DNA from 3 places in the Pseudarthrobacter sp. CCNWLW217 genome. Region 1 is predicted to be linked to each of the others. Evidence: riboswitches for the same ligand, from Rfam matches in the RefSeq annotation. Region 1 holds a riboswitch; each other region holds the start of a gene.

Region 1 (10,316 bases):
GTTAGAGGCCGCCGCCGCCCACCAGGCAACCGGAAGCACAGAGTGCGCTGATTCAGCTAGGACGCAAGGGCGATGCCCACAGCAGCAGCGGCGAATCCCGCGAGTAGATTGGCCGCCACGTTCAAGGCTGCCGCGGCAATCCGGGATTCAGCCAGCAGCCTGATGGTGGCGGTTGTCCATGAACTAAAAGTAGTCAGGCCGCCGGCGAGGCCAGTTGCCACAGCGGCATGGAGGTCTTCGGGCAGTCCCAGCCGTCCTGTCACTCCAACGGAGAGCCCTATGATCAGGCACCCGGCTACGTTGACCACCAGGGTGGCCCACGGCCAGTGCTGGGGCGTCCGACCGGCGGCGTCCTTGGCGCGCGGGCCCGTGGAGGTAGCGGCGGGCCGATGAGCGAACCAGCTGTCCACGGCGAAGCGCAGCAGAGCACCGGCCACGCCGAAGACGCCTACCAGCATTGCGGCGATCACGCAGGGGCTCCGGAGCGGTCGGCCAGCACTTTGCCCGTCCTCCAGCCAGCGGCCGCGGCGCCGAACCCCAGCAGAAGTGAAAGGCCGAGGTACGCAATCCACACCAAGTGGAGGTTGGCACGGGAGAACTGATCCACCGCGAACACCACTGCGGAAAACGTCGTGAAGGATCCCAGCAGACCGGGCCCGAGCCCCGCCCGGAGCCAGAAAGCCGTGCGGGGCCTTGCGATCCAGAACGTAGTCAGGGCTGCCAGGACAAAGCTCCCGGCCGCGTTGATGCCCAGCGTGGTCCAGGGCATCATTCCCGCGGCATCAGGGAAGGCCAGGCCCAGGCCGTACCGGAGTTCGGTCCCGAGGAGTCCGCCGCCGGCCACCGCCAGCCATGCACGCCAGCCAGGTGCCCCAGTGCCGGCCATTCAGCCGTTTCCGAGGACGCAGCCGGCGTGCGGCGCGTCGCTGTGCACCCACAAGGCCGAGGTGATTTCATCAGCGAGGTCATACTCCCGAGTCTTCCCCGCGGAGCTGATTCGCACTACAAGTGCCCCGCCGAATGGCTTGCGGCCCACTACCTCCACCTCGGCGTCGAGGTCGATCTCCTCGGCAGACAGGTACCGGAGCAAGTCAGGGTTCTCATCGCTGATTCGGGTGATCCGGCCGGTGTGTCCCTGATCCAATTCATTCATCAGGTGGGCGTGTGGCATCCGGACCGTGCCATCGGCGCCGGGGATGGGGTCGCCGTGGGGATCCCGAAGTGGATTTCCCAGTTTCGCCGCCATCCGCTCAATAAACGTGTCCGAGACGGCGTGTTCGAGATGCTCGGCCTCATCATGGACCTCATCCCAGCTGTAGCCAAGTTGTTGGACCAGATAGGTTTCGATCAGCCGGTGCCGCCTGACCATGGAGAGCGCAAGCCGCACGCCGGCGTCGGTGAGGGTGATTGCGCTGTACGGCTTGTGGTCCACCAGGCCCTGGTCCTTGAGCTTGCGGACCATCTCGGACACGGAGGAGTTTGCCACACCCAGCCGTTGCGCAAGTTGGGAGGAGGTAATGGGTTTGTCCTGCCACTCCGTGAAGGAGTAGATGACCTTGACGTAGTCCTCGATGGAGGAGGAGGGCGCGCTGGTCTTCACGACACCAAGCCTACCCGTTGCGCGGAGGGCGTCACGCTTTTGCGGCCCGCCATGTCAGGGTGAGGTAGGGCAGTCCCAGGCCCGCGCCGGGGGAGTGTCCCAGATGGTCGTGGAGGTACCAGTCCAGGTTCGCGAGGACCTTGGCGCGGGTGGTATCGCCGGAACGGAGGTAGTAGCTCCGCGACTTGGCAAGCTCCATGATCTCTGTCGTGGTGAGCGCGTCTTCCCAGCGGGTAACATGGCTTTCCAGCTCCACGAACTCCGGTCCCAAGGGCGGCTGGAAGTGCGGCCGGTAGACATCCCCGGCGTGCATGATGCGGGAAAGCCGGTGAACCCAAGGGACTGAAGTGTCCAACTGGTTCCAGATCAGCCCCAACCTTCCGCCGGCGCGGAGAACCCGTGAAAGCTCCGTACTGGCGGCCAGGGGATCGCACCAGTGCCATGCCTGCGCCACGCTGACGACGTCGAACGAGGAGTCCGCGAATCCCGTCGCCTCGGCAGTGCCCACAGTGGCCGCAACACCGGGGTGCATGATCCGCAACTGGTCGAGCATGTCTGCGGAGGGGTCCACGGCGGAAACGGTCAATCCGCGGTCGAGCAGCAGGACCGTGAATTTTCCGGTGCCGGCTCCCACGTCCAGGGCATCCCGGGCCCCCGCCGGAATAAGCCAGTCGGCCGAATCGCCGGGGTAACCGGGGCGCACGCGTTCGTAGTGTTCGCCTCCGTCCTGGAAGCTCTGACCAAGCTCCTGACGGCGTACGTCGTCAAGTTTGGGGCCACCCCGCGCCACGTGCAGCCTCCTTCGCCAGATGCCCTTGGGTATCCTTCGAATTTACCGCATGAGCCGGGTAACCCGGATCAGTCGTCGATGCAGGGGGCAGCGCCTGCCGTGCCAGGCGTATTGGGTGCCCAGTCCGGGTATTTGCGGGTGTCGTTAGCCGGAACCCAGCGGCCCGAGTCAACCACATAGTCCCAGCCCAGGCCGGTTCGGCGGAGTTCCTCGATGCCAGCCAGCAGACGCTGGGCGTCTTCGAGGCGGGACCCAACGCCGAAGCTTGCCCGCAGGGAGCCGGACGGGAGGCCCAGGCGCTTCAGCAGGGGGTGGGCACAGAACCGGCCGTCGCGGAGGCCTACGCCGTGTTCTGCTGACAGGTAGGCAGCCACCAGGCCGGCGTCGTAGCCTTCCACCGAGAAGTTCACTACGCCGATGGTGTCGGTGTCCGGATCGGTGTCCTTGAAGATCTGGTGTACCGTCACGCCTTCGATCTTCTGCAGACCCTCCACCAGGAACGACCGGATAGCCGACTCGTGGGCGTGCCACCGGTCCTGATCCAGCGATGCGATGACCTGGGTGGCGCGAGCCAGTGTGGCGGCGCCCAGGACATTGGGCGAACCGCCCTCGTGCCGGGCTGGGCCGGTGGCCCAGCTGACGCCGTCGAGCCTGGCCTCCCGCACCGCGCCGCCACCGGCAAGATGCGGCGTGCCCGCGTCGAGCCAGTCCGACCGCCCCACGAGGACGCCTGCGCCGAAGGGCGCGTAGAGCTTGTGGCCCGAGAAAGCGAGGTAGTCGACGTCGTCGGCGCTGATGTTGATCCGGCGATGCGGCGCGAGCTGCGCGGCATCGACGACGATCCGGGCGCCGTGCTGGTGGGCAAGGGCGGCGAGGGCACGGATGGGCAGGATTTCGCCGGTGACGTTGGAGGCGCCCGTGACGGCGAGCAGGCTGATTCCGCCCTGTTCCAGTTCGGCACGGAGGGCCTCGATGGTGCCGGCCACGGTGTCGGCCGCAACGACGCTGCGGTGCGGGACGCCCTGCCACGGCAGGAGGTTGGCGTGGTGCTCGATGTCGAGGTACAAAACCTCCCCCGTGGGGCGGCCGTCCGCGGACGGAAGGCACCCGGCGAGGAGGTTCAGGGAGTCCGTGGTGTTCCTGGTGAAGATGACGGAGTCACCGGGCCGGCCTCCCACGAAGTCACGCACGATGTTCCGGGCGTTCTCGTAGACGGACGTGCTGATCTGGGATGCGTAGCCGGCGCCGCGGTGGACGCTGGCGTAGAACGGCAGGATCTCGTTGAGGTAGGCGGAGACAACCGAGAGGGCCGGGGCAGAGGCGCCGTAGTCCAGGTTGGCGTAACGCACGTGGCCGCCCTGGATCAGCGGGGCCTGGATTTCGGCGCCGGTGACGGCGGAGAGCGGCCGTCCGGCAACGGCGAGCCGTTCGCTGAACAGGGCTGCGGTGTCGTTTGCGGCCAGGGTACGGACGGCGGAGTTGGGGGAGACGGTGGCTGTTGTCACAGAGACCTCACTTTAGAGGGACTCCCTGTCCCGGGAATCCGCGCTTGCCGGGTCCGTTCCGGACCGGCCTGGTCGTCACCCGGGGCACCCCACCGCGAATGGAGGGTTGCCGGCCAGCAAACCGGGGTTTCGCGCTGGCACTCGTGACCTGTTAAGAGCGTAGAACATGGGCGGGGCGGGCAGGAAGCCCGTCCGAATGTTAAGGCTTTTGTTACGCGCGGATGGAAATACCCATGGTTATCCGAAGATACGACGGCGGACGCCCCCATCAGGAGGCGTCCGCCGTTGATAATTCGGCACTTGGGCTGCTAGAGGAGGTCGTCCAGGTCGGGGTTGAGCCGTTTGAGGACTTCCGAATGCAGGATGGAGTTCGTCGCCAGCGCGTTGCCGCCAAACGGACCGTCTTCACCCTCGAGGGAGGTGAAGCGGCCGCCGGCCTCCACCACGATCGGGACCAGTGCCGCCATGTCGTAGAGATTCAGCTCCGGCTCACACGCAATGTCCACGGAGCCTTCGGCCACCATGCAGTAGGACCAGAAGTCGCCGTAGGCACGCGTGCGCCAGACGTCTTCGGTGAGCCCAAGGAAGTCATCCAGGTTCCCGCGGTCCCTCCAGCCGCTCAGGCTGGAGTAGGACAGGGAAGCGTCCGAGAGTTTCGACACGTCTGAGACCTTCAGCCGGGTGGCCGCAGCCAGTGACCGGCCCATGTAGGCGCCTGCGCCCTTGGCAGCCCACCAACGCTTGCCCAGGGCAGGGGCACTGACGACGCCGACGACGGGCTCTCCTTCGTCCACAAGCGCAATCAGTGTTGCCCACACCGGTACGCCACGGACAAAGTTCTTGGTGCCGTCGATGGGGTCGATGATCCAACGCCGGGAGCCATGGCCTGAACTGCCGAATTCCTCGCCCAGGACCGCATCGCGGGGGCGGGAACGGGAGAGCTGGCCACGGATGGCTTCTTCGGCGGCCTTATCGGCATCAGTGACCGGGGTCAGGTCCGGCTTGGTCTCGACGTGGAGGTCCAGTGCCTTGAAGCGGCTCATGGTCTGGTCGTCCACGGAATCGGCCAGCACGTGGGCCAGGCGCAGGTCATCGTTGTAGCTCGAAGCGGGTTGGATCATGGTTCCAAACTACCGTCAAAGCGCCGTGTGGTTGGGGACCCCGGCTTCGGGCGGCGTCCTGAACAGCCTGGGCGCTGCTCCCAGCCGGCCGGGCGGGTCAGTTGACGCTGCCCAATTCCTTGGTTTCCTGCCCCTCCATGCGGGGATCGGTGCCGAGTAGGCGACGGAGGGACGCGAGCCTGGCGGGTCCGGTTGGGCCCGCATGGCCTTCGGCAACCCAGGAGTCCAGGCCGCAATTGACTGCGCTGGCATTGTGTTTGCAGCCGCGCTCGCACGCATCCGTGCCCGGTTCCAGGTCCGGAAAGGAGCGGAGGATGCGGTCTGCGTCGACATGCGCCAGTCCGAAAGACCGGATGCCGGGGGTGTCGATGATCCAGCTTCCAGCAGGGGCGTCGGCCAGCTTAAGGGCCAGGGCCGAGGAGGACGTGTGGCGTCCGCGGCCTGTCACGGCGTTGACTCCGCCAGTGGCTCGCTCGGCTCCGGTCAGGGCGTTCACCATGGTGGACTTGCCTACGCCTGAGTGTCCCAGCATCACCGTGACCTTGCCATCGAGGTAGGCCCGAAGCTGGGCGACGGCATCGCTGTCGAGGCGCGCCGAGAGCCCGTCGTCGGAGCGGGCATCGATGCCGGATGCAGCGGCGTCGGCCGTCCGGCTGATGATGACCGGGAAGTCCAGGTGCTCGTAGTTCGACAGAAGTTCGGCAGGGTCTTTGACATCGGCTTTCGTGACCAGCAGGATCGGCTCGATGCCGGCGTCGTAGGCGGCGACGAGTGCGCGGTCAATGAAGCCGGTGCGTGGTTCGGGATTTGCCGCCGCCACCACAACAACAAGCTGGTCGGCGTTGGCCACGACTGCCCGTTCAACGGGGTCGGTATCATCGGCGCTGCGCCGCAGGAGTGTCCTGCGGTCCTGGATCCGGACCAGCCGGGCCAGCGTGTCCGGTTCCCCGGAGACATCTCCCACCAATGAAACGAAGTCGCCAGCGACCACGGGGGACCGGCGGAGTTCCCGTGCCCGTGCGGCGATGATGGTGCGTTCTTCCCCTGAATCTTCGCCGACCACCGCTGTGTATCGGCCGCGGTCCACGGTGATGATCCGTCCTGTCACGGCGTCGTCGTGGCTGGGGCGGTCCTTCGTGCGGGGTCGGGAACCCTTCTTGCTGGGGCGGATCCGGACGTCGGATTCGTCCCAGGAGTCAGTGCTGCGTGCCACTATGCGTTACCAGCGGGTCCCGGCGTACCAGGTTCCTGGCCCTGCGCGATCATGTTTTCCCACAGCCGCGGGAAATCGGGCATGGTCTTGGCCGTGGTGGCGATGTCTTCTACTTCTATGCCCTCCACTGCGAGGCCCAGTATCGCCCCTGCAGTTGCCATTCGATGGTCCGCATAGCTGTGGACGACGCCGGAATGCAGCTTGGCCGGGCGGATCACCAGCCCGTCGCTGGTTTCCTCGGCGTCGCCGCCCAGCCGGTTGATCTCCGCGACCAGGGCGGCGAGCCGGTCAGTCTCATGGCCGCGGAGGTGTGCGATCCCGCTGAGCCGGGAGGGGCCGCTGGCAAGCGCGCAGAGCGCCGCGACAGTGGGGGCAAGCTCACTGGTTTCATCAAAGTCGGCGCCCTTGATCTGAGCTCCGCCGGTGACAGTGAGGACGCCGTCGGCCAGGCTGACCGTGGCGCCCATGTCCGCAAGGATACTGCGCCAGAGGTCACCCACCTGCGTGGTTCCAGTGGGCCAGTTGGGAATCCGGACCGTGCCGCTGGTGGCCAATGCGGCGGCCAAGAAAGGGCCGGCGTTGGAAAGGTCCTGCTCAATGCGCTGGTCAAACGCTCGGATAGTTCCTGGCGCCACGACCCAGTGATTGGGGACGGAATCATCCACGGACACGCCCACGCCGCGAAGGACTGCCACTGTCATGTTGATGTGGTCCAGGCTCGGCACCGGCTTACCGACATGCTCCAGGTGCAGCCCCTCGGTAAAGCGTGCACCCACCAGCAGTAACGCAGAGACAAACTGGGACGATGCACTGGCGTCGATCACCAGATGTCCGCCCCGGACTTCCCCGGTTCCGGCCACGTCAAAGGGCAGGGACGCCGGTGTCCCGCCGTCCTCTGCCGTCACGGCCACACCGAGCGCCTTCAGGGCTTCGATGATGGTCCCCATGGGGCGGTTCCTGGCGTGCGGATCGCCGTCGAACACGCTGACGCCGTTCCGCAGTGCAGCGAGCGGAGGAACAAAGCGCATGACGGTGCCGGCCAGTCCGCAGTCGATCCGGGCCAGCGACGACGGCGCGTCCTGGCTGAGGGGAACGACCTCAAGGTCCGGGCCGAAGGCTCCGTCGCCGGGAACTTCTGTGATGGAAGCCCCCAACTGCCGCAGGGCCTCAATCATCAGGGCGGAGTCCCTGGAGTGCAGCGGAGCGCGGAGCCGGGACGGTCCGTCAGCCAGCGCCGCCAGGACGAGGAACCGGTTGGTCAGGGACTTCGAACCCGGCACGGTCACCGTGGCATTGATGGGCCTGGTGGCGAACGGTGCGGGCCAGAGCGGAAGAGCTTCGGCAGCGTCAGGCTGCGAAAGGGCGGTAGTGGATCCGGTCATGCGTCCTTATGCCCCCGTTGCCTGGTCCACCACACGACGCACGGCCTTGTCGGCCTTGTGGAGTTTCTTCCCAGTGCTCTTGCGGGCGTCAGCTGCCAGGTGCGAAGCGCCCTTCCTGGCGTCGGCAGCGAGGTGTTCCGCTCGCCAGGCCAACCCTGGCTTACCGGCAGTATCCACCGAAGCCAGCAGGGCCCCGCCGCTCAGGGACAGGTTCTTCAGGAGCTGGTTGCGGCGTGCCACACGGGCCTCTTTGGTGCTGATGTCGGCGCTGCGCCATTCGACGAATGTGTTAAGGGCAGAGATGACCGTGAGCAGCGTCGCAGAGAACCGCGCGAACTTGCCCAGGCCAAACAGCACTCCGGCGCCCACCTGCACCCCGCCGATGACCCGGGCCAGTGTCTTGTCTTCCGTACGGAAAGGCAGTGAGGCCGTGGCTTTGCGCAGAAGCGGCGACAGCTGCTGGGCAGTGTCATCCGCGTTCTTGAGCTTATCCAGTCCTGCGAGTACGAAGCTGGATGCCAGCATGGGCCGGGCGAGGGTACGGACAAAGGACATGGATTTCCTCCTGGCTGGACGAACCGCGTCGAATGCGGCGGAGTCGGTTCTAGTCTTGCACTTTTGGGGAATATTTGCCCGCCACTAAAGGTTATGGATTGCGGGTCCGGCAGTGACGGACGAATCACGGCGCACACTGCGCCATGGCGGTTGGGTTGCGGGCTGCAGGTCCGGGCGCATCGAACGGTACAGGGAAATGGAGTTGGCCTTTGGGGTTGGTGAAGGACGGCATGGACGTGGCAGGCCCCGTGGCGATGGAGGCTTTGGAAACCGGTGCCCCGGAGTACGGGTCGCCGCGTGCCCGGAGCGTCACAGTAGACTTGGGGGCGATGAGCACCCTGGATCCGGCCCTCGAGGCCATGTATGAGGCCTCCGGGCGCGAAGCCAAGACCGCGGATGTCTCACCGGACGCCGCGAAGTCAGGCGGAACGCCTGATGCCGCGCTGTTGCCGGACACGGCGGCCACAGAACCCGAAGCCCCGGCAGTTGACCTTGCCACGGAAAGCACGGAGGAGCGCCGGATTCGTTTTGAGCGCGATGCCATGCAGTACGTGGACCAGCTCTATTCAGCGGCCATGCGGATGGCGCGGAACCCCGCTGATGCCGAGGACCTTGTGCAGGAGGCCTACACCAAGGCATTTTCGGCCTTTCACCAGTACAAGCCCGGTACCAACCTCAAGGCGTGGCTGTACCGCATCCTGACCAATACCTACATCAATTTGTACCGCAAGCGGCAGCGCGAACCGCTGCAGTCCAACTCGGACACCATTGAGGATTGGCAACTCGCCAGGGCAGAGTCCCACACGTCCAGCGGGTTAAGGTCGGCCGAAGCAGAGGCCTTGGACCACCTGCCTGACACCGACGTCAAGAGGGCGCTGCAGGCCATTCCCGAAGAGTTCCGGCTCGCGGTGTATTTCGCCGACGTAGAAGGCTTCGCGTACAAAGAAATTTCAGACATCATGAACACGCCCATCGGCACTGTGATGTCCCGGCTCCACCGCGGCCGGAAAATGTTGCGGGACATGTTGGCGGAATATGCCGCCGAGCGGGGATTCAAAACCGCCGTCGATCCTCAGGAAACGGCCGGAAGCACACAACAGGAGAACAGGAAATGAGCGACTGCCAGGGATTGGGCGACTGCGACGACGCCCGGATGCAACGCATCTACGAATATCTTGACGGGGCACTGACCCGGGAAGACATCACGGACATCAAGCACCACCTCGATGACTGCCCGGAATGCACCCAGCAGTATGACCTCGAATGCGTCATCCGCAACATGGTCAAACGCTCCTGCACGGAAGCGGCACCGGAGAACCTGAAGAACGCCATCCTGGACCGGATCCATTCAATCCGTCCCGTCGAGGCCTGAGGGCACCGAACCGGCCACACACCGTAAGAGACGAAGAACCCCGGAAGCCATGTGACTTCCGGGGTTCTTCGTTTGAACCGTCATACCAAGCTTTTGCTTAGGTGTTGGGGCGCTTGCCGTGGTTCGCGCCGCCACGCTTACGGTCACGACGTTTACGTGCACGCTTGCTCATAGCTGGCCTCCTTAATGTTGGTACTCAAAAGAGCTGCCCTCAAGTCTCCCACATGATGGCACGGGCCGCGAACCAGGACCGCCTGTGAAGCGGCCGCTCAGCCCGGCAGGGAATTCCGGATGGAAATGCGGGCCTGGTCCAGTACCGTCCGGACGGTTTCGAGCACCATGGGGCTCAGCGGCTCCCTGTTAGCCTGCAGCCTTAGCTCGACTCGGAGGTCGTCGCGGAACGCCTGGAGGAGCATCTCGGCTTCCTTGAGCGTGCGGTGTCCTTCGGGTGACTGCCGGGGTCCGGCCGAACTGAAGTCACCGTTCCGGACCGAGGCCCTTGCTGCCTCGGCCGTTGCTGCGAGATCTGCCCTCAGGCCACGCATGTTGGTCCGGATATCGTCGCGGAGGCTGTCCGCCAACCGCCGTACGGAGGCGGAAATGTCGTTTTCGACGCCGGCCAGCTCGTCCCGGCGGGTGTTCAGTTCAGCCAGGCCTGCAGGCGTGATGTGGTAGTTGGTACGGCGGCCTGCGGATTCCGTGGCGACGAGCCCTTCCTCTTCCAGCTTCCCCAACCGCGGGTAAATGGTGCCCGCGCTGGGCGAGTACGTGCCGCCGA
Region 2 (10,316 bases), on a different contig from region 1:
GTTGGCGCGCGGCGGAGGTGGGCTGCCCGCCGGCACTCCGCCCGGCCGCTTGCCTGCTGCTGGCCATGCTGGCGGCCCGCGGCGTCTCCGAGCTGCGGAACATCTACGTGATCGAGCGCGGCTATGAGGACCTGGCCGAGCGGTTGAACACCATCGGGGCGAAAATCGAGTACTTCCAGGACTGATTGTGAACGATTCTGCTCCATCATTCGGGGCGCCTGTCCGTTAGCCTGCGGAATCCCGGGGTTGCGGGCCCGCGCAGACGAAATGATGGGGCAGGATCCGTCACCCGCGGGGACGCCCACGTTCCAGCACAGCGCGGATTTCCTTCAGGACCGTCTCCGGATTGTTCCAGATCTGCTCCGGAGCGTAGCTCAGGACAGAGTAGCCCTGGACCTGGGCGACGTTGGACCGGGACATATCCTTGCGCCAGGCCGCTCGTGAACTGTGGAACTGGAAGCCATTGATTTCGACAATCAGCCAACCGTCGATCAGGATGTCCACGCGCCCTACACCTGGTATCTGGACCTGCCTGCGGAACGCTAGCCCTGCCGATTCGAAAAGAAGTCTGGCACTGATCTCCGGTACCGACTCGGATAAGCCGTCTGCCTTCGCCAAACGCTTCCGCGCGGTTCCGAAATACTTGGCTGTCAGTTCGGATTCGAGGAGTGCGCGGTGAATCCCGTGCTGTTGCATGGCGGACTGCGCGATTGCCACAGCGTCGACTTCCGGGAGGCAGGTCAACGCGTGGATGACCGTGTCTTCAGGGCTGGCGATGGGCAGGCGCTGGTGTTGTTCGAAGCGGAGGCGGCCGTGCCTGGGGCGACACTTGCTGCGCCTGTGTCGGCTGGCCAGGTGCAGCCCGCCGGGCCTGTCTTTGAGCCATAGCCCGTAGTAGGACGCGCTCGAGGCGCAAGTCAGGAGCGAATCGTCGATGATTGCCTGCCTGAATTCGGGGTTCGCATCCGGTAGTGCCCAGACCCCTTTTCTGGGCTGGATGGCTCCGGCCGTTCCCAGGCTCCGCACGTCGCGGGCTGAGTACCCTTCCCGCCGCAGCGTGCCAACCCGCGCCACGCCGCCCAGGGATATCAAAAAGTCCAAAGGATCCATGGATCGAGCTAGCCACGGTTTTGCCCGCGCCTGGCCGGTAGAGCGTCGCTATGTGGACAACCCCAACTGTGGAGGAGCTGTCCCCCCGGGGATTTTGCACCATCATTCGCCGGGACCAGGACAACGCGCCTGGCCTTCAGGGCCCTCGTTGTCCCAAAGCAGGAATGATGGAGCAGAATGCGTCGAATAGTTCGCGCTTCGTCATGATCGGCCCCAACCCCGCCAAGCGTGCGGCGTTGAAGCAGAATAGAGGCATGCGAACATTCGGCGTCGAGGAAGAGCTCCTGATCGTTGATCCGGACACAGGGGCGCCCCTTGCTCTGGCGGATGCCCTGCTGTCCGGCCGGCGGCTTGCGGCCGACGACGCACCGGAGAATCCGCATGCGCTGGAGACCCAAGACAAGACCGTATACGACGACGACGAGCTGGGCCTGAGCGCCGAGCTCAAGCTTGAGCAGATCGAGACCCAGACGCGGCCGTGCCTCCAGTACTCCGAACTGCTGCCGCAGATCCGGGCGGGGCGGCTGCTGGCCGATCAGGCCGCGCTCAAGAATGGCGCCAGGGTTGCCGCGCTGGCCACGTCGCCGCTCGGCTCCACCACCCACACCACCCCGGACCCGCGGTATGCACGCATGCTGGAACGGTACGGCCTGACCGCGCAGGAGCAGCTGACGTGCGGCTTCCACGTCCATACGTTCATCGAATCACCCGATGAGGGCGTAGCCGTGCTGGACAGGATCCGGGACAAGCTGGCCGTCCTCACCGCCTTGAGTGCCAACTCGCCCTTCTGGAATGGGATGCCTACAGGATTTGAGAGCTACCGGACGCAGGCCTGGAACCGGTGGCCCACGTCCGGTCCCGCGGGCATTTACGGCACGTACTCCGCGTACCGGCGAGTGGTGACGCGCCTGTTGGACAGTGGCGTGATGCTGGACGAGGGCATGCTCTACTTTGATGCCCGCCTGTCCCGGAACCACCCCACTGTGGAGGTCCGCGTGGCCGACGTCTGCATGCGCGCGGAGGACGCCGCCCTGATCGCGGTATTGGTGCGGGCCATGGTTGAATCGGCCAGCAGGGAATGGCGCGACGGCGTCGAGCCGGCGCCGGTCCCCACCGTCCTTCTCCGGATGGCCGCGTGGCAGGCAAGCAGCAGCGGATTGGGTGGTGAACTGCTGGATTTCGGTACGTTCAGGCCTGCCCCCGCCGTCGATGTGGTGCGATCCCTGGTGGATTACCTCGCGCCGGTCCTCCAGGAACAAGGGGAGCTGTCCCTGGCCCGGCAGGGCGTTGAGGACATCATTGCCCGCGGTACCGGGTCGGCTGAACAGCGTAGGGTCTGGGACTCGGTGCTGGAAAAATCACCGCCCGACGACGGCGGGTTGGCTGCGGTAGTCTCCTACGCCGTGGGCATCACAATGCGCGGAACGTCCGGGCTGCCCGAGGTCGATGCTGCCCCCGAACTGCTAAGGGTGCGCCAGTCCTAGCCTCCCGGCGTCCGCTGTGTCCGCAACCGGGGCAGCGGGTTCTTCATAACGCATGAGCTGGGCGCCCACCGCGGCCTCCACCAGGTAGAAAACAAACGGCGGGATGTCCTTTGTCCCTGCCAGGATGGCGCCGAAGGCGGGAGCACTCGCCGCCGCCGTGATGCCGGTCCAGGGTTTCAACGGCGACAGCAGGAGGCCTGCACCCAAGGCGGCCAGCGCGCCGATGTGGAGGCCGGAGTAGGTCAGGAACGGCCAGCTGGGACCCCTCCGGTACGCGAACTTGTCCAAATCCGATGCCCGGTCCGCAAGGGCAACAACGAACAGGGGTGCGCCCGCGACGAGGGCGGCCGCTGCACCGGTGGCGAGGGTCTTCGCGGGGCCGGATCTGAGGGCCTGGGCGAATCGGACGAAGCCGATGGGCACCGCTGCGGTCCCTGCGGCGGCGAGGAACTGCCCGGCGATCCATGGCCCCCGGCTGCGCTGCAGCATGGCCAGCCGCGCTGCCGGGTCCTGGGTGGCGTGCACCATTCCCACGAAGGAAATGCCCACGCCCCAACAGCAGCTGGCCGCAACGATGACTGTTCCGGCCTTCTGATACGGCCTGTTGCCCCGCAGTGCCTGCTTCCCGTGCATGGCTGCCTCCCGGTCCGGCGGATGCGATGGCCCAGCTCAGCGCGTAGTGACCATGAAGCTACGCCGACGTGCCGCCGTGCGTAGTGACCATGAAGCTACGCCGACGTGCCGCCGTGGTCAACAGGGTTAAGGCCAGCGGGGCCCGCCATCATGCACCGATCGCCAGTCGCACGCCCAAGCCCAGCATCACGACGGCGATCAGGCCGTCGAGGACGCGCCAGGAGGACGGGCGAGCAAAGAACGGGCGCAGGACCCGGGCGCCGAACCCCAGCGCGCTGAACCACGCAATGCTGGCGACGATGGCACCGGCCCCAAACCACCAGCGCAGATCCTGGGCCTGCTGGTTGGCCACCGAACCGAGCAGCAGGACGGTATCCAGGTAGACGTGCGGGTTGAGCCAGGTCAGGGCCAGGACCGTGGAGATGGCCGCCCCGGCGCTGAGGGCCGGATGTTGTCCCGAAGCTGTGAGCGCGCCGGGGCGGATCGCCCTGCGGGCGGCCATGGCACCGTATCCCAGCAGGAAAATGGCGCCGGCGTAGCGCGCCACGTCCACTACTACCGGGTTAGCGTGAATGAGTGCCCCGATCCCGGCGATCCCAGCGGCGATGAGCAGCGCGTCGGAGACACTGCAGACCAGCACGACGGCGGCTACGTGCTCACCCCGGATGCCCTGCCGGAGGACAAACGCGTTTTGGCTGCCGATAGCCACGATGAGGGCAAGCCCGGTGCCGAAGCCGAGCACGATGGGGGCCAGAAGTGCAGTCAGATCCATGTCATCCAACGTACGGCGGACCATATGATTACTCCAGCTAAATATTTTTACGTCTCCTAAGGATTGCTAATGAGAACCTTTCAGCTGGAACAGCTCCGGACGTTTGCCGCGGTGGTGGAGGAAGGAACCCTGGAGGCCGCAGCCAGGACCCTGGTGGTCACGCCCTCGGCAGTTTCCCAGCGGCTCAAGGCAATGGAGGATACGGCCGGACAGATCCTATTCCAGCGGACCAATCCCGTGCGGCCCACCCAGGCAGGGGAAGCGGTCCTTCGGTTCGCCCGGCAGGTCCGTCAACTGGAGTGGGATGCGTCGCGGGAGCTCGGCGAGAGCAGCGACAGGCCGGGCACGCCCATTCCCCTGGTCGTGAACGCAGATTCGCTGTCCACGTGGTTCCTGCCCGCGCTCGCAGGCCTTCCACCGGAGCTCGGCGCATTCTTTGAAATCCACAGGGAAGACGAACAGCATTCCACGCAGCTACTGCGCGCCGGGACGGTGATGGCCGCTGTGACGGCCAGTCCGGACCCGGTGCAGGGCTGCAGCGTGGCACTGCTGGGAGCCTTGAGATACCGCGCGGTCGCCAGTCCCGGCTATGTCCGGCGATGGTGGCCGGACGGCCCTGACCTCAGGGCCGGCAGCCTTGCCCCGGTGATGGACTTTGACCGCAAGGACGACCTGCAGGACGGGTTCTTTCGCAACCTGACCGGAACGGAACTGAACGCACCGCGGCACTATGTGCCGACGTCGGCAGAGTTCGCGCAGGCAATCCGCCTGGGATTGGGGTGGGGGCTGTTGCCGGAGCAGCAGTGCCTGGCCGACATTCGGGGCGCCGCACTCATCGAACTGGCCCCGGCGCACCCTGTCGATGTGGCCTTGTATTGGCAGCGGTGGAAGATCGACTCCCCGGTGCTCAACCAGCTCTCCGACGCAGTCCGGGAGACGGCGTTCCGGCAACTCCGCCAACCCGGGGCCTGACCAGCCGCATCCGCCGTGCCCACAACAGCTGATGCATTGGGAAAGGTGCCATGCCATACTCAGGCCGTGACGTCGTCGTACTCGTTCCGTGCCGAATTGTGGCTCTACCCGGGAGAAGCCGGATGGCACTTCCTCACCCTCCCGGAGGTCATTGCCGACGACCTCCGCGAGGAAGCGGCTCCGCTCCGGAAGGGCTTCGGCTCGGTCAAAGTCACAGCCGAAATTTCCGGCCACACGTGGCAAACTTCGGTCTTCCCGGACGGCAAATCCGGCTCGTACCTGCTGCCGGTGAAGAAAGCGATCAGGACTGCGGCCCGCATCAGCGCAGGGGACACAGTAGCTGTTAACCTCGAAATCCAGCCCGGGTAGCAGGAACGTAGCGGGGGATCGACTGTTGGTGCCGGCCGAAGCAACCATCCAGACCTCCGACCCGGAAGTGGGACCCGGCCAGTACCTGAAGATCGAGACCACAGCGGTATACGCCGCCGGAGTCGCTTTGGGGGACCCCGGAGGAGGCGGTCGTTCGGTGGAGTGGCTGGACAAATCTTCGGACCAGCTTTATGTCCCAGCCGACCATGCCTCCGAATGGATCTGGAACCGCGAAGCCCGCATCCCAACGACGTTCTTCAGCGAGGAAGCTAAAGCAGAGGCCACCAAATACCAGCAATCCCAGTCTGAAAACCCCCACGGCGCGGGAGAACTGCTCCGGGCACCGGGAGGTAACTTCTACGGAGTACCGCGGCTGCTGTTCGCCGGCTTGCCCCTGGAGGAAGGCGTGAAGACTCTGCCCCGCGACCCCCAGGCACTCCTGGACACCATTCGACAGCGAGGCAAACAAGGCAGGCCGGAAGCCGAAACGCTGGAAAGCATCGCCGCCGCCCTGCAGACCGGAGTCGTCCCGGCGGACCTTCGCGCTGCACTGTACAAAGCGGCCGCGCTCATTCCCGGAGTCACCGTCGTAGACAAGGAGGCGAACCTTGATGGCAAGGTAGGCACAGCGATCGGGATCGAGCATCCGGACAGGGAAACGCGGACGGACATCATCATTGATCCCGACACAGGGCTGCTGATCGGAGAACGAGTGGTCACGCTGACACCTGGCGAGACCTTCCCAGCCGGAACAGCGACCGCTTGGACCTCGGTTGAGACCTCAGTGGTCAATTCCGCCCCGTAAGCAGGCGCCGATCAGATCTGCTTGAGCGCCTGTTCCAGGTCGCGGATGAGGTCGTCCGCGTCCTCAAGGCCCACGGACAGCCGCACCACGCCGTCGCTGAGCCCGATAGCGGCGCGGCCTTCGGGACCCATGGCACGGTGGGTGGTGGTGGCCGGGTGCGTGATGAGGGACTTGGCATCGCCCAGGTTGTTGGAGATGTCGATGATCCGCAGCGCGTCCAGCAGCGCAAAGGCGGCGTCCTTGCCGGAGCGGCCGTCCGTCGTCGCGAGCTCCAGGGTGAGCACGGTCCCGCCGGCCTTCATCTGCTTGGCCGCGAGCTCGTACTGCGGGTGCGATTTCAGCATGGGGTACTTGACCCAGCTGACGGCAGGCTGCTGTTCGAGCCATTCGGCCAGCCGCAGTGCCGTGGCTGAGGAATGGTTCACGCGCAGGGCCATGGTTTCCAAGCCCTTGGTAAGTACCCAGGCGTTGAAGGCCGACAGCGACGGGCCGGTGTGCCGCATGAGCTGCTTGACCGGCCCGTCGATGAATTCCTTGGTGCCCAGGATGGCGCCGCCCATGACTCGGCCCTGGCCGTCGATGTGCTTGGTGCCCGAGTACACAATCACGTCCGCGCCGAGCTGGCCGCAGCGCTGCAGCAGGGGTGTGGCAAAGACGTTGTCGACGACGACGGTAGCGCCGGCGGCGTGCGCCAGTTCGCTGACCGCGGCGATGTCCACGATTTCCTGCATCGGGTTGGACGGCGATTCGAAGAACACTGCCGTGGTGGGCTCCGACAGGGCCGCACGCCACTGCTCCAGGTCCGGTCCGTCGACGAACACCGTCTCAACACCCCAGCGGGGCAGGATCTCGTTCAGGATCACAAAGCAGGAGCCGAACAGTGAGCGGGCTGCCACTACGCGGTCGCCAGCGGCCAGCAGGGCACCCAGGGCGGTGAACACGGCGGACATTCCCGACGCCGTTGCGAAGCACGCCTCAGTGCCTTCGAGCAGGCGGAGCCGTTCCTGGAAGGTGGCCACGGACGGGTTGCCGTAGCGGGAGTAGACAAAGCGCTCGTCCTCGCCGGTGAAGGCGCGCTCCGCTGCGGCGGCGGACTCGTAGACGAATCCGGAGTTCAGGAACACCGGTTCGGTGGTCTCCTGGAAGTTGGTGCGGTCCAGCCCGCCGCGGACGGCCTGGGTGTCAGGGCTCCAGCCGGCGGCATCTTCGTTGAAGGTCACTTAGTTCTTTCCCAGGTTGGTTGGCAGGCCGCGGTTCTTCCAGCCGTTGACGGTGCGCTCGCCGTAGCGGTCCGGTTCGCCTTCGAAGCCCTCCAGGACGTTGTAGGAGGTGAAGCCGGCTTGGGTTGCGGCGATGGCAGCGGAGACGGAGCGCTGGCCTGAGCGGCAGATGAACAGGAGTTCGGTGCCGGTGTCCTCCGGCGCCTGCTGCCTCAGGTCGGTGAGGAACTCGGGGTTGGGGATGCCGCCGGGGAACGTCCACTGGATGAACAGGGGGTCGTTGTCGGTTGCCTTGGTGTCAGGGATGCCGATGTGCGCCCACTCACCCTCGGTGCGGACATCCACCAGGATGGCGCCCTGCTCCAGCTTGGTCCAGGCTTCCTGCGGGGTGAGGTCTCCGGCGTAGCTCACGCGTGGCCCTCGCCTTCGAACTCAAGGTCTTCCACAGCGGTGGCGACGGCGGCGTCCGCACTGGCGATGGCGGCCGGGAGGATGAGTGCCTGCGCCACAATCACCTGGCCGCCGTTGGACGTGGCAGCCGGGCTGCCGTGCAGGACATAGCCTTCGGCCAGGGCGGTGGAAATCCGCTCACAGAAATTACGGTCGTCCGGGCCTGTGATGAGCCGGTACGACAGTTTTTCTTCAGGGGCAGGTGCGTCAGACACGACGGATCTCCTTCTCTCACGCTTGCAACTCGAATGTCGATATGCCGAGTATTCACCTGAGGCACCCCGCCGCGAAAGGGAGGGTTGCCGACCGGCCAGTCAGGGCTTGGCGCCGGTTCTCATTACTCCTCAAAAACGTAACACTTGGCCCGCCTGGCCGCACCGCCGCCGTCGTCATGTTCCGTAACCAACACGTGCTTCCGCGGCCGTCACCCGGACGGGACAATCAGTCCATGGGGAAATCTGGGCGGGGACTGGCTGTATTCGCGCGTTTGAGGACTGCCGCTGCATTCCTCGTACTGGCCACGGTGGCCACGGGGTTGAGTGGTTGCCGGGACGTCTTCGCGCCGCCGCCCTGCATGCCGCCCGCGTACACAGTCACGCCGTCGGAAGCCAAACCCGGTGAGCAGGTTACGGTCAGCGCGCAGGACACCAACTGCGATGCGCGCTACGGGCAGAACGCGCAGGTCCAGGTGACGGTGCGGGACGCCTTTGGATCGCTGATGCTGGAGGAACTCGCACCCATGAGCGACGACGGCGCGTTTACTTTTGTGTTCACCGTCCCGCCGGGCGCGGCTCCCGGCAAGGCGGCAGTGGGGGCGCACCCGTACAACCTGGATTGGTGCGACGACACCGGGGTTAACAACCGGGCCGGCGCGGGGCCCAGGACGCTTGTTCTGGTCTCGTGTGCCGAGCGCCTGGTGCCGTTGCTAATACTGGCGGGTACCGGGGCCTGAGCAGCGGCGACGCCCGTGGGGACGGGCGTCAGGCCCTGAGGATGAGGGCCTCGCCCTGGCCGCCGCCGCCGCACAAGGCCACGACGCCGATGCCGCCGCCGCGCCGTTTCAACGCCAGGGCCTGGTGCAGGACCAGCCGTGCCCCCGAGGCGCCGACGGGGTGGCCCAGCGCGATCGCCCCGCCCTCGGCGTTGATCTTCTCCGCAGAAATGCCAAGGTCCTGGGCTGACTGGATGATCACCGAGGCGAACGCTTCGTTGATTTCCACCAAGTCCAGGTCCTCCACCGAAATCCCTTCTGCGCGGAGTGCTCTTTCGATGGCGCGGGACGGCTGGGAATGTAAAGAGCCGTCCGGCCCGGCCGTCTGCCCGTGGGCGGCGATCTCGGCAATCCAGGTGAGCCCCGCCCGTTCGGCGGCCGCCTTGCTGGCCACCACGACGGCGGCCGCGCCGTCGGAGAGGGGAGAGGCGGAACCTGCGGTGATGGTGGCTGAGTCGGCCGTGGAGAAGGCGGGCATAAGCGCCGCCAGGGCCTCCGCCGTCGTGCCCGGCCGGATCCCCTCATCGGCATCGACGGTGACGGCAGGGCCGCGGCGCTGCGGGATATACAGGGGAACGATCTCTTCGGCGAGCAGTCCCGCATTCCGCGCGGCTTCGGCCCTCTGGTGGGAGCGGGCGGCAACTTCGTCCTGCTCCCCGCGGCTGATGCCGCGCTCGGCATTGCCGGCATCGGTGGCGGCGCCCTGCAGGATTCCGGAGATGGGATCCTGGAGGGCGTCGTGGTTCAGGGAATCGACCAGCGGGGTATCGCCGATGGCCACGCCGGTACGCAGGCGGGGCAGCAGGTGCGGGGCGTTGGTCATGGATTCCTGGCCGGCGGCCACGACGAAATCAGCCTCCCCGGCGCGGATCATCCGTGCCGCGTCGATCACGGCGGTCAGCCCGGAGAGGCAGAGTTTGTTGATGGTGACCGTGGGGACATCCCAGCCGATGCCTGCCCCCAGGCTTGCCTGCCGGGCCGGTCCCTGGCCGGCTCCTGCCTGGATGACCTGCCCCACGATTACCGCATGTACCTGCCCCGGCGCCACACCTGCGCGTTCCAGCGCATGGCGGATCGCATGTGCGCCCAGTTCGCTGGAGGAGAGGGAAGACAGGCTGCCGCGGAAACGGCCGAAAGGGGTGCGGGCACCTCCGAGGATGACGGCAGTGCGGTCCTCGTGGGCCGGGAACGTGTTGGCCGTGGCGTCGTTGACCATGATGCTGCCTTTCGGTGGAGGCGAGGCCCGGGCCACGTCTATGCGCGCCCGCGGTGCATTTTCCTCAAGCATGTCACGGGCGGTGGCGGTGCGGGAATGGAACGCAGGAAGGGCCGGGTGGTCCCGGCCCTTCCAGTGCTGCCAGCCAGCCGGTCGCCTGCGCCCGCTTCTTCGGGACCGCAGGATCTAGGCGGGATGGACGTTGTCAGGTGGCTGTTTCGGCGGTGAGGCTGTTCACGTCGCAGCCTGGTGTGATGCCCTCGCCAGCACGGCGGCCATGAGCTCAGAGGTGGT
Region 3 (10,316 bases), on a different contig from region 1:
AAGAACCAGAAACTGCAGGCAAGATGGGAACATGCTGGTTCCCTCCCGCCGTCGGCTGCGGCTCGAAGTATGGATCGTCCTGGGCCTGTCGCTGGGGCAGTCCGCTGTCTACTCAGTGGTGCAGCTGCTGGATAAGATGACGCGCGCCCCGCTGGCTGAAGGTACCTCCACGCTTAACCGCTCACAGAGCACCCGCGAATACTTTGACCTCACCTACCAGCTGCTGGACATCATCTTCGCGTTGGTTCCGGTCTTGCTGGTCATCTACTTCCTCACTGACCACCGGCAGTCCACCTCCGGGGCCCCGCAGGGCGGCTCGGCGTTCCGGAAGCTCGGCTTCGACTTTGCCCGGCCCGGTCGCGACGTGCTCCAGGGGCTGGGCCTCGCAGCGCTGATCGGCGTTCCGTCCCTCGGCCTATATGCTGCGGGCCGGGCCCTGGGCATCACCACCGCCATCATCCCCAGCGCACTGGATGCGTACTGGTGGACGGTGCCTGTGCTGATCCTGTCCGCACTGCGGCATGCCGTCGTGGAGGAAGTTATTGTGGTGGGGTACCTCCTGAACCGCTTCGGCGCGTTCGGCTGGAGCGTTCCGCTGGCGATCTTCGCCAGTTCCATGCTGCGCGGCAGCTACCACCTCTACCAGGGCTTCGGGCCCTTCATTGGGAACGCTGTGATGGGGGTGGTCTTCGCCTGGCTGTACACCAGGACCCGTCGCGTTATGCCGCTGGTCATTGCCCACGCCCTGCTGGACATCGTGGCGTTTGTTGGCTTCAGCCTGTTTGGGAAGGCCGTCGGCCTCGGTTAGGCAGACTAAGGCCGGGGAAGTTAAAGGGATTCGGCCGCCATCGGTGGGTGGCATCGTTGGCACCCGCTGATGGCGGCCGAAGTATGTTGCCGGGCATGGCTGCCTGGCAGGCCGTGCTGGCCCGGCGGAAGAAAGCAATCAGATGGTGACTGCTCCGGAGGCGGTCTCGAACGTGACGGACAGGATGCCGGGGGTCCCGTGCGGAGCTACCCAGTCCACGGCGACGTCCTCAAGTGGCTTCTCCACCGGTTCGCCCAGCCATTCGGTCACCCGTGCAGCGGAACCGGCGATGGTCAGGCAGGACATCTTGACATTGCTGTCGTAGGCGTTGGACGGGTGGAGGGCGGGATCGCCTTCCCACTTGAGCATGTACGGGACCTGCGGGTCCGCGATCAGGCCCAGGATGCCGATCTGCTTCCAGACCAGTTCGCGGCCGTCGGGAAACTTGCGGTTTCCGTTGACCGCGGAGCGGCCGAGGCGTGCTTCGAAGGGGGCGAGGTCGTCAACTTCGACGCACCACCCCATCCAGCCGCCGCCGGCAGCGGAGCGTGCCCGGACTGCCTGTCCGAACGGTGCCTTGTCCGATGCCGGGTGGTCAAGCACCTCGACTACTTCCAGATATTTGTGCCCCGCGAGAGGGATGATCATGTTCCGGGTTCCGAAACGGGGGTGCACTCCGCCCTTTACGGCTTCAACGCCGAGGGCGGACGAAATACGTTCGGTGGTGGCAGCCAGGCCATCGTGTTCACAGGCGTAAGAGACGTGATCCATGCGCATGCCCTCATCTTGGCACTTTGTGATCGGGCTCTCAGCTAAGGGTATCCTTACCAACTTTCGGGTGCGTCACGAGTGGACATCGGGCTTTCCATCACCCCCGGGAAGAGCGCCGGGTGACCATGTTCGTCACAATGCTGTTGCGCGCCGTCGAACGGTTCCTACACTGAACGCAGGTCATGAGCGCCAGCGCCAAGCCCCGGCTCGCTGGCCGGCAACCCTCCATCCGCGGTGGGGTGCCCCGGGTGAGGACCTGGCTGCCCGGCAACGGCCGGGCGGCAAGCGCGGCCCGTGGTGCTCCCAGCATGCCGGGCCCATGTCAAAGGAGCCTTGAATGTCCGACGGATGGTCTTTTGAAACCCGCCAGATCCACGCCGGCCAGGAGCCGGACAGCGCCACAGGGGCGCGTGCCCTCCCGATCTACCAGACGACGTCGTTCGTCTTCCCGAGTGCCGAAAGCGCCGCCAACCGCTTCGCGCTCGCAGAATTGGCACCGATCTATACGCGGATCGGCAACCCCACCCAGGACGCCGTGGAGCAACGGATCGCCAGCCTGGAAGGCGGGTTGGCCGCCCTCCTGTTGAGCTCGGGGCAGGCGGCCGAAACCTTCGCCATCCTCAATATCGCCGAAGCCGGGGACCATGTGGTGGCAAGCCCCAGCCTTTATGGCGGCACGTACAACCTGCTGGGGTACACGCTGAAGAAGTTCGGCATCTCGGTGACGTTCGTCGAGGACCCGGATAACCTGGACCAGTGGCGCGAGGCCGTCCGCCCGAACACCAAACTGTTCTTTGCCGAGGTCGTGTCCAACCCGCGCCAGGATGTCCTCGATATCGAAGGGGTGTCCCGGACCGCCCACGAGGCCGGCGTTCCGTTGGTGGTGGACAATACGCTCTCCACGCCGTACCTCATACGCCCGCTGGAGTGGGGCGCCGATATTGTGGTCCACTCGGCCACCAAATACCTTGGCGGACACGGATCGGCGATCGCGGGGGTGATCGTGGACTCCGGCAACTTCGACTTCGGTCAAGACCCGGATAGGTTCCCTGGTTTCAACACCCCGGATCCCACCTACAACGGGCTGGTCTATGCCCGTGACCTTGGCGCGGGCGGCGCCTTGGGCGCCAATCTGTCCTACATCCTCAAAGCCCGCGTCCAGCTCCTCCGAGACCTCGGCTCCGCAGTATCGCCCTTCAACGCGTTCCTCATCGCCCAGGGCCTGGAGACGCTGAGCCTGCGGGTCGAGCGGCACGTTGAGAACGCCGTTGCGGTGGCGCAGTGGCTGGAAGCCCGTGACGACGTCGAGTCGGTAGCGTACGCGGGGCTGCCCTCGAGCCCCTGGTACGAGCGCGGACGCAAGTACGGCCCCAAGGGCACAGGAGCCGTGGTGGCCTTCAACCTGGCCGGCGGGGCCGAGGCGGGCAAGCGGTTTGTGGACGCCTTGGAGCTCCACAGCCATGTGGCGAACATCGGCGACGTGAGGTCCCTGGTCATCCACCCTGCGTCCACCACCCATAGCCAGCTCTCCCCGGAGCAGCAGGCAATTGCGGGCGTTACGCCGGGGCTGGTCCGCCTCTCCGTGGGCATCGAACACATCGATGACATCCTGGCGGACCTGGAGGCAGGTTTCCGGGCGGCCAAGGCCGCTCTCTAAGGCGGTTTCAGCGCCGGATTCCCGGCCCCGGGAGTCCGGCGCCCGGCAGGAGAGGCATTGTGGAGTCACAAACCAGTCACACTCTTAGCCAGATCCGGGGCTGGTTTCGTACACTCGGAGAAGGTCATGAGTGCCAGCGACAGCCCCGGCTTGCTGGCCGGCAACCCTCCTTTCGCGGCGGGGTGCCCCGGGTGAAGACCTGGCCTGCCGGTCATTCGACGGCCGGCAAGCGCGTAGAAAAGGTCTCCACATGACGATTACCGTCTCCCGTACCGCAGTACCCGAAAACGGCGTGGTCCGTTACGCCAGCATCGGCGGCCTTGAACTGGAAGCGGGCGGATACCTGCCCGAGGTCACGCTCGCCTATGAAACGTGGGGAACGCTCAATGAGGACGGCTCCAACGCCGTCCTCATTGAGCACGCCCTCACCGGCAGCACGCACGTGACACGCGGTGACAGCGACGAGCCGGGCTGGTGGGAGCAACTTGCCGGTCCAGGTGCGCCGGTGGACACGGACAGGTTCTTTGTGGTGTCCATCAACATTGTGGGCGGCTGCTACGGTTCCACCGGGCCGTCCTCGCCTGCTCCCGACGGCCGGCCCTGGGGTTCCCGCTTTCCGCTGGTGACCCTCCGTGACAGCACCGCCGCCGAGGCCCGGTTGGCGGACCAGCTGGGCATCCGGAGCTGGTACGCGGTGCTGGGCGGTTCCATGGGCGGTGCCCGTGCCTTGGAGTGGGCGCTCATTTACCCCGAACGGGTGGAGCGTTGCGCCGTGATCTCGATCGGTGCCGCCAGCACCGCCGAGCAGATCGCCTTTGCGCAGGCCCAGACGCTCGCCATCCGCCAGGACGCCAACTTCAACGGTGGCGACTACTATGGAGGGCCTTTCCCGGAGGACGGGCTGGCCCTGGCGCGGCGGATCGCCCACATCACCTATCGATCAGCCCAGGAGTTCGATGGGCGGTTCGGGCGGACGGCCCAGACTCCCGAAACGCCGCTGCGGGCAGCCGCGCTGGGGGACCGTGGGCGCTACCAGGTGGAGAGTTACCTTGACCACCAGGGCAGCAAGCTTGTCCGCCGCTTTGATGCCAACAGCTACATCGCCATCACCGAGGCCCTCATGAGCCACGACGTCTGCCGGGGGAGGGGAACCCTCAGCGAAACCCTGGCGAGGGCCTCCGCAAAGTTCTTTGTTGCCGCGGTGGACTCGGACCGGCTTTACTTCCCGTCGCAGTCGCACGAGCTCGCTGCCGCGCTTCCGGGAGCCGTGGATGTCCACGTTATCGAAGCGCCCATTGGCCATGACGGCTTCCTGACCGAGATCGGCCAGCTGGGGAGCCAACTCCGGAAGAATTTCCTGGTCTGACCGGGCACCTCACGGCGCCACGAACGTTCCGGAAGCCTAGGAAGCCGTCTGGTCAGCCGTCCATGATTTCGGAGCGCCGCTTCATGTATTCGTCCACGGCCATCTCGCCGTTGCTGTACTGCTGGTCTAGTTCCGCGAGTTTGCGGGCCCGATAGCCCTGGGGGGCCGACGGCGGCGGGGGAGTTGCAGGGGCGGCAGGCTTTTGGGGTGCCTCCGCTGCCTGTCCCGGCACAGGCTGGCCGTAGGGCGGGAACTGCTGGTCTGCGGGCGGCACTGGCATCATGGGCGGCAGCGGCTGGCTGGGCGGCAGGGGCTGCGGGCCGTTGATCTGGCGGAATCCGCCGCTCATGTAATCCTGCTGCGTGTAGCCGTCCCGCGGCTGGCGGCTCTGGGGCCCGGGGAACTGGCCCCCGCCCGGAAACTGGTCGGGGTAACGCCCGGAAAAGCTCTGGTCCTGGTTCCGCTTGTTGACGGATTTCCGGTACATCCGCATCGCCATCGGAATCAGGAACGACAAAATGATGATCCAGAAGAACAAGCTGTTCACGGTGTAACGCCTCTCATGTGTGTCCTTCCAGCTTAGCCCCGGACGGCACCCGGACCGCGGGGATGCCCAGGAAAGCCGCGTACCTGTCCACGGCGTCGCCGATGGCAGCGTCCAGCGCAGAGCCTGGTGCCGGATCGGTGGAGGCGAACAGCCGGATATCCAGTTCGCAGCGGCCCGAAAGCAGTGTGTGCCGCCAGGAGCCCGCCATCCGACCGTCCAGCAGCACCACGTGCATCAGGGCACCGTCGACAGGAAGCGCCGGGGCGGAGCCGCCCAGGTAGTGCCTTGTTGCGGAGTAGCCCATCACATATTCGTCGTAGCACTGGATGAGGTCGATCCGAGGTCCGCTGGGCTGGCTGCCGGTCTCGTCACCGGAGCCGCCAGGCCCGGCATTGTGATAGAACACCACGCCGTCAATCGCTGTTGTGCCGAGGGCCCAGGGATCCCGGTCCATGGCAAGAAGCACGCCCTGCCGGACATCGGCCATCGTGAGCCCCGACCAGTCGGCGCAATCTTTGACCGTCGCGGGGCCGCGGCTCGTGAAATACCGCACGGCGAGTTCGGCCAGCGCGTCTTCCCGGGTGGGAACTTTCACAGGTCCCGCCGGGACCCGCTCATCAAAGTGGGCGTAGGTCTGCTTCAGAGCACCGCCCCGGCTCCGCACCGGCGAACCACTCACCAGCACGCCGCTGATTTCGGCGTGCATGATGAGGTAGGCGAGTTCCAGTCCTTTTCCCGCGTAGCCGGCAGACTGAAGAGTGGCCGCGAGCTGTTCCCGGGTCTTGTGGTTTCCGTCGGCGACGGCCCTGGCCAGCACCTCCTCGCTCCGGGCGGCCACGGCGGCGTCGATGCCGGTGCGGCGGTACATGCCGGCATTGCCTTGGTGGAGCCGGGGCGCGGACAGGGCCAGCAGCCACCGCAGATCGTCCCGGTGGACAAAATGCCAGGTGGGCCGGAGGATATGCGTGCGCAGGATCCGGCCGTCTGCCACGGCCTCCTCGACGTCCGCGGCCGTTGCGGCTGGCCTTCCATCGATGGAATGGTCCAGGTCCCCGAAGGTGTGCTGTGAGGCGCGCTGCGCCAGGCTCCAGCGGGCGTAGGGAAATTCCTGTGCCTGCACGGCCAGCAGCTTGCGCAGGGCAGCCTCGGGAGATTCCGCGGCCGGTCCCCGGAGCATCTGGGACCGGAGACGCAGCCGCACCACCGTATCCGGTTCCATGGCCATCCCCCGTTGCACCCTGCCGGCCCCGGGCCGTTCCGCCGCTAGTGCCGGCCCGCGTCGGTGGAACCGAGCGGACCTTCACCGGATCCCAAGGGGACGCCCGGACCGAACACGGGTCCCGGCGTCGGGCGCTTAGCGGTGATCCCATCGCCGGAGGAACGGTGACGGAGCCTCCGCACTACCCACGGCACAAAGTATTCGCGTGCCCACACAAGGTCCCCGGTGCGGGCCTCACGCCAGGTGCGGGGTGGCAGCGGCTTGGGCTGCAGCGGCTCCAGTGTATGGCTGACGTTGAGTGCGTCCAGGACCATGGCCGCGATGGTGTGGTGTCCCAGGGGAGAGAAGTGCAGCCGGTCCTCGTCCCACATCTGCGGGTCGCTGAGCTGCCGCAGGGACCACATGTCGGCGATGATGGCGTCATGCCGGGCCGCGACGGTCCGCAGGTTCTCGTTATAGATGGCCACCTTGCTGCGGACCCGGCCCAGGACTGACGACCCGGTGTCCGGGCCATTGAAGAGCACCACCGTGGCTCCGCCCATGCCCAAAATCTGCACCACCGAATCGAGCTTCTCCGCGAGGGCGTCGGGGTCGCCGCCGGGCCGGATGAGGTCGTTCCCGCCGGCTGAAAGCGTCACCAAATCAGGCTTCAGGGCAAGGCACGGTGCAAGCTGCTGGTCCACGATCTGCTGGAGGAGCCTGCCCCGCACGGCGAGGTTGGCGTAGGCGAAATCCTCCTGGCCCCGGCCCAGCTCCTCTGCTACCCGGTCAGCCCAGCCGCGGTAGCCACCGGGGCGGGACGGTTCGGGGTCGCCGATCCCCTCCGTGAAGGAGTCGCCCATGGCCACATAGCGGGTCCAGGGATGGGATTCCACAGCGGAAGGCGGGTTCTGCATGGCTTTGGCTTCACTCACGGTCCTATCCTGCCTGTTCGTTCTCAAGCTACGCCAACGTAGGTTGTTACCGTCGGGTAACTGTAAGAATGGAAACCATGACTGAAGCCGAAGTATTTCCTGCCCCTGTTGTTTTGTGGTCCCAGCCCGAGGACCAGCGCGACGGAAAGCCGTTGCTGGTGCTGCTTCACGGGTACGGCGCCAACGAGCAGGATCTCCTGAGCCTTGCAGACATGCTGCCGGCGGACTTTGCGGTGGCTTCGGTGCGTGCTCCGATGGCCATGGGGCCGGGCTTTACCTGGTTCCCGCTGACGGCGTCGATCGACTACTCCCTGGACGCCGTGAAGAAGGCCTCCGGCTACCTACTGAAATGGATTGACACCATTAGGGTTGGCCATCCCTCGGTGACGCTGCTCGGCTTCTCCATGGGCATGGCCATGGCTACCACGCTGCTGCGGCAGCGCCCCACTGACTTCGCTGCCGTCGTCGGCCTTTCCGGCTTTGCGATTGACGCGGGCGATGATCCCACGTTCCGCGACTCCGAACTGGATGGCAGCATCCCCATGTTCTGGGGCCGAGACCAGCAGGACCCTGTGATCACCCCGGACAAGATCGACTTCACCATGGGCTGGGTCCGCAAGCACGTGAAGCTCACGAAGGTGCTCTACACGGGCATGTGGCACGGCATCAACCAGCAGGAGATCGGGCACGTGTCCGAGTTCCTGACGCACGAGGTCCTGAAGAAGTAAGGATTACTGAGCCAGAAAAGCGGACGACGGCGGCGCGCGGCCGCAGTGTCCGGCCCGCCGCACGCCGTCGGGAATATCAGGCCTGCGGCGCGACGACCTTCACGGTCTGACCGTTGACGGTGACGGTGTCGCCGTTATGCAGCTGGCGCCCGCGGCGGTCATCTATATCCCCGTTGACTTTGACGAGACCGTTCTTGATCAGCTCGGCTGCCTCCACGCCGTCCTCCACGAGGCTGGCAAGCTTCAGGAGCTGGCCGAGGCGGATCATGCTGTCGCGGATGGGGATCTCTTCAATATCCGGGTTGCTCATACAAGCAATGATGCCTGACGTAAGGTGAATTCAATGACCCACACCCCCCGGCTGCCGTTGCTGGCAGGCCTTCCGATGGCAGTCGGAGCAGGCCTGGCCATCCCGGTCCAGGGAAGGATCAACGGCGCCCTCGGTGCCAGGCTCAATGACGGGATCGCCGCGTCCGTGGTGAGTTTCAGCACAGGCCTGGTCCTGATGGTGCTGATTTCGCTGGTCCTGCCTAAGGGGCGCGCTGGCCTGGCGAGGATCGTTCCCGCCGTCCGCAGCCGCGCCTTTCCTCCCGTTTATGTCCTGGCCGGCGGAATTGGGGCGCTCTTCGTCTTTGCCCAGTCCTTCACGGTCGGGCTCCTGGGCGTTGCCCTGTTCACCGTGGCCACCGTGACCGGCCAGACCCTGAGCGGCCTGCTGGTGGACCGTTTGGGCATCGGCCCTGCCGGCAAGAAGCCGGTGACCGGCATCCGGATCATCGGTTGCGTCCTGACCATCGCCGCTGTGGCTTGGGCTGTGTCCCCGCGGTTCGCAGCGGGGTCCGGGTCCGGTACAGCGTCCGACGGCGGTCCCGCCGCCTTGCTGCTGCCGCTCCTGCTCCCCGTGGCGGCGGGTTTCCTGATGAGCTTCCAGCAGGCCATGAACGGAACCGCCACCGTCCACTACGGCACGCCCATCGCCGCGACGCTGGTCAACTTCGTGGCAGGCACTTTGGTGCTGTGGACGGCCTGGGGAATCAAGGTTGCGCTGGCAGGGCCGGGAAGCCCGCTGCCGGGGGAGTGGTGGTACTACGTCGGCGGACCCATGGGCTGCGTGTTTATCGGACTCGGTGCTCTTCTGGTCCGCAGCCTCGGGGTCCTGGTCACGGGGCTTGGCATGATCGCCGGGCAACTTCTGGGTTCCCTTGGCCTTGACCTCCTGATCCCAGCTCCGGGTACCATCGTGGCGCCCGCCACCGTGCTGGGCACCATCCTCACGTTGGCCGCCATCGTCCTGGCCACACTGCCCTGGCCCCGGGGCGCCTTCCGGAGGTAGCGGCCGGTAGGCTAGGACACGCAGCTTTCTGCAATGTTTCCTTCGCCCGCCCCGCCCGGCCACCAGAGGTGTTTCGCCCACGGTGATCCCGGGGGCCAGATAACCCGCGGACCGCACCCAGCGGCCCTGTAGAAATTGGAGTTCCACCATGGCACCAAAATCCGTTCTCGATCAGGTCATTTCCCTCTCCAAACGGAGGGGCTTCGTGTTCCAGGCCGGTGAGATCTACGGTGGTTCACGTTCTGCATGGGACTACGGGCCCCTTGGTGCCGAGTTGAAGGAAAACATCAAGCGCCAGTGGTGGCAGTCCATGGTCCGCGGCCGTGAGGACGTAGTTGGCCTGGACTCGTCCGTCATCCTTCCCCGCCAGGTCTGGGAAGCCTCCGGCCACGTTGACGTCTTCTCGGATCCGCTGGTGGAGTGCCTGTCCTGCCACAAGCGGTACCGCGCGGACCACCTCGAGGAAGAATACGAGGAAAAGAAGGGCCGCCCGGCCGAAAACGGCCTGAAGGACATCGCCTGCGCCAACTGCGGCACCCGCGGCGAATGGACCGAACCGCAGGAATTCTCCGGCCTCCTCAAAACCTTCCTGGGCCCCGTCGCCAGCGACGAAGGCCTGCACTACCTGCGCCCGGAAACCGCGCAGGGCATCTTCGTGAATTTCAACAACGTCCTCACCACCTCGCGCAAGAAGCCACCGTTCGGCATCGGCCAGATCGGCAAGTCCTTCCGCAACGAGATCACGCCCGGAAACTTCATTTTCCGCACCCGTGAATTCGAGCAGATGGAAATGGAATTCTTCGTGGAGCCCGGCACGGACGAGGAATGGCACCAGTACTGGATGAAGGAGCGCATGTCCTGGTACACGGGACTGGGCATCCGCGAGGACAACCTGCGGTTCTTCGAGCACCCGCTGGAGAAGCTCAGCCACTATTCCAAGGGCACCACGGACATCGAATACCGCTTTGGCTTC

The links. Region 1 has a riboswitch for S-adenosylmethionine ahead of V9L18_RS03665 (aminotransferase class V-fold PLP-dependent enzyme). Riboswitches for the same ligand answer to the same signal wherever they lie in the genome.
Region 2: another riboswitch for S-adenosylmethionine. It lies ahead of V9L18_RS12190 (DUF1737 domain-containing protein); the one in region 1 lies ahead of V9L18_RS03665 (aminotransferase class V-fold PLP-dependent enzyme).
Region 3: another riboswitch for S-adenosylmethionine. It lies ahead of metX (homoserine O-acetyltransferase MetX); the one in region 1 lies ahead of V9L18_RS03665 (aminotransferase class V-fold PLP-dependent enzyme).

The regions. Positions count from the first base shown of each region.
Region 1 covers NZ_JBBCBT010000002.1:235,518-245,833, forward strand. Annotated here, with positions in the region: gene V9L18_RS03645 (fluoride efflux transporter FluC) at 57-467, opposite strand; gene V9L18_RS03650 (fluoride efflux transporter FluC) at 467-886, opposite strand; gene V9L18_RS03655 (metal-dependent transcriptional regulator) at 887-1,600, opposite strand; gene V9L18_RS03660 (class I SAM-dependent methyltransferase) at 1,632-2,390, opposite strand; gene V9L18_RS03665 (aminotransferase class V-fold PLP-dependent enzyme) at 2,459-3,895, opposite strand; SAM riboswitch class IV at 3,931-4,044, opposite strand; gene hisN (histidinol-phosphatase) at 4,204-5,016, opposite strand; gene rsgA (ribosome small subunit-dependent GTPase A) at 5,114-6,229, opposite strand; gene aroA (3-phosphoshikimate 1-carboxyvinyltransferase) at 6,229-7,611, opposite strand; gene V9L18_RS03685 (DoxX family protein) at 7,618-8,166, opposite strand; gene V9L18_RS03690 (sigma-70 family RNA polymerase sigma factor) at 8,376-9,281, shown strand; gene rsrA (mycothiol system anti-sigma-R factor) at 9,278-9,538, shown strand; gene V9L18_RS22025 (50S ribosomal protein bL37) at 9,636-9,710, opposite strand; gene V9L18_RS03700 (PadR family transcriptional regulator) at 9,808-10,316, opposite strand, start outside.
Region 2 covers NZ_JBBCBT010000009.1:122,576-132,891, reverse strand. Annotated here, with positions in the region: gene V9L18_RS12240 (UDP-N-acetylglucosamine 1-carboxyvinyltransferase) at 1-185, shown strand, start outside; gene V9L18_RS12235 (endonuclease domain-containing protein) at 286-1,101, opposite strand; gene V9L18_RS12230 (glutamate--cysteine ligase 2) at 1,365-2,594, shown strand; gene V9L18_RS12225 (hypothetical protein) at 2,574-3,227, opposite strand; gene V9L18_RS12220 (LysE/ArgO family amino acid transporter) at 3,376-3,999, opposite strand; gene V9L18_RS12215 (LysR family transcriptional regulator ArgP) at 4,069-4,971, shown strand; gene V9L18_RS12210 (DUF1905 domain-containing protein) at 5,038-5,340, shown strand; gene V9L18_RS12205 (hypothetical protein) at 5,369-6,145, shown strand; gene V9L18_RS12200 (O-succinylhomoserine sulfhydrylase) at 6,157-7,365, opposite strand; gene V9L18_RS12195 (rhodanese-like domain-containing protein) at 7,366-7,776, opposite strand; gene V9L18_RS12190 (DUF1737 domain-containing protein) at 7,773-8,030, opposite strand; SAM riboswitch class IV at 8,044-8,157, opposite strand; gene V9L18_RS12185 (hypothetical protein) at 8,264-8,767, shown strand; gene V9L18_RS12180 (acetyl-CoA C-acyltransferase) at 8,796-10,022, opposite strand; gene V9L18_RS12175 (hypothetical protein) at 10,257-10,316, opposite strand, start outside.
Region 3 covers NZ_JBBCBT010000010.1:20,022-30,337, forward strand. Annotated here, with positions in the region: gene V9L18_RS12655 (CPBP family intramembrane glutamic endopeptidase) at 32-808, shown strand; gene V9L18_RS12660 (VOC family protein) at 947-1,585, opposite strand; SAM riboswitch class IV at 1,758-1,873, shown strand; gene V9L18_RS12665 (bifunctional o-acetylhomoserine/o-acetylserine sulfhydrylase) at 1,917-3,236, shown strand; SAM riboswitch class IV at 3,359-3,474, shown strand; gene metX (homoserine O-acetyltransferase MetX) at 3,487-4,602, shown strand; gene V9L18_RS12675 (hypothetical protein) at 4,655-5,149, opposite strand; gene V9L18_RS12680 (winged helix DNA-binding domain-containing protein) at 5,163-6,368, opposite strand; gene V9L18_RS12685 (SGNH/GDSL hydrolase family protein) at 6,413-7,264, opposite strand; gene V9L18_RS12690 (alpha/beta hydrolase) at 7,360-8,010, shown strand; gene V9L18_RS12695 (RNA-binding S4 domain-containing protein) at 8,087-8,320, opposite strand; gene V9L18_RS12700 (DMT family transporter) at 8,354-9,343, shown strand; gene V9L18_RS12705 (glycine--tRNA ligase) at 9,492-10,316, shown strand, end outside.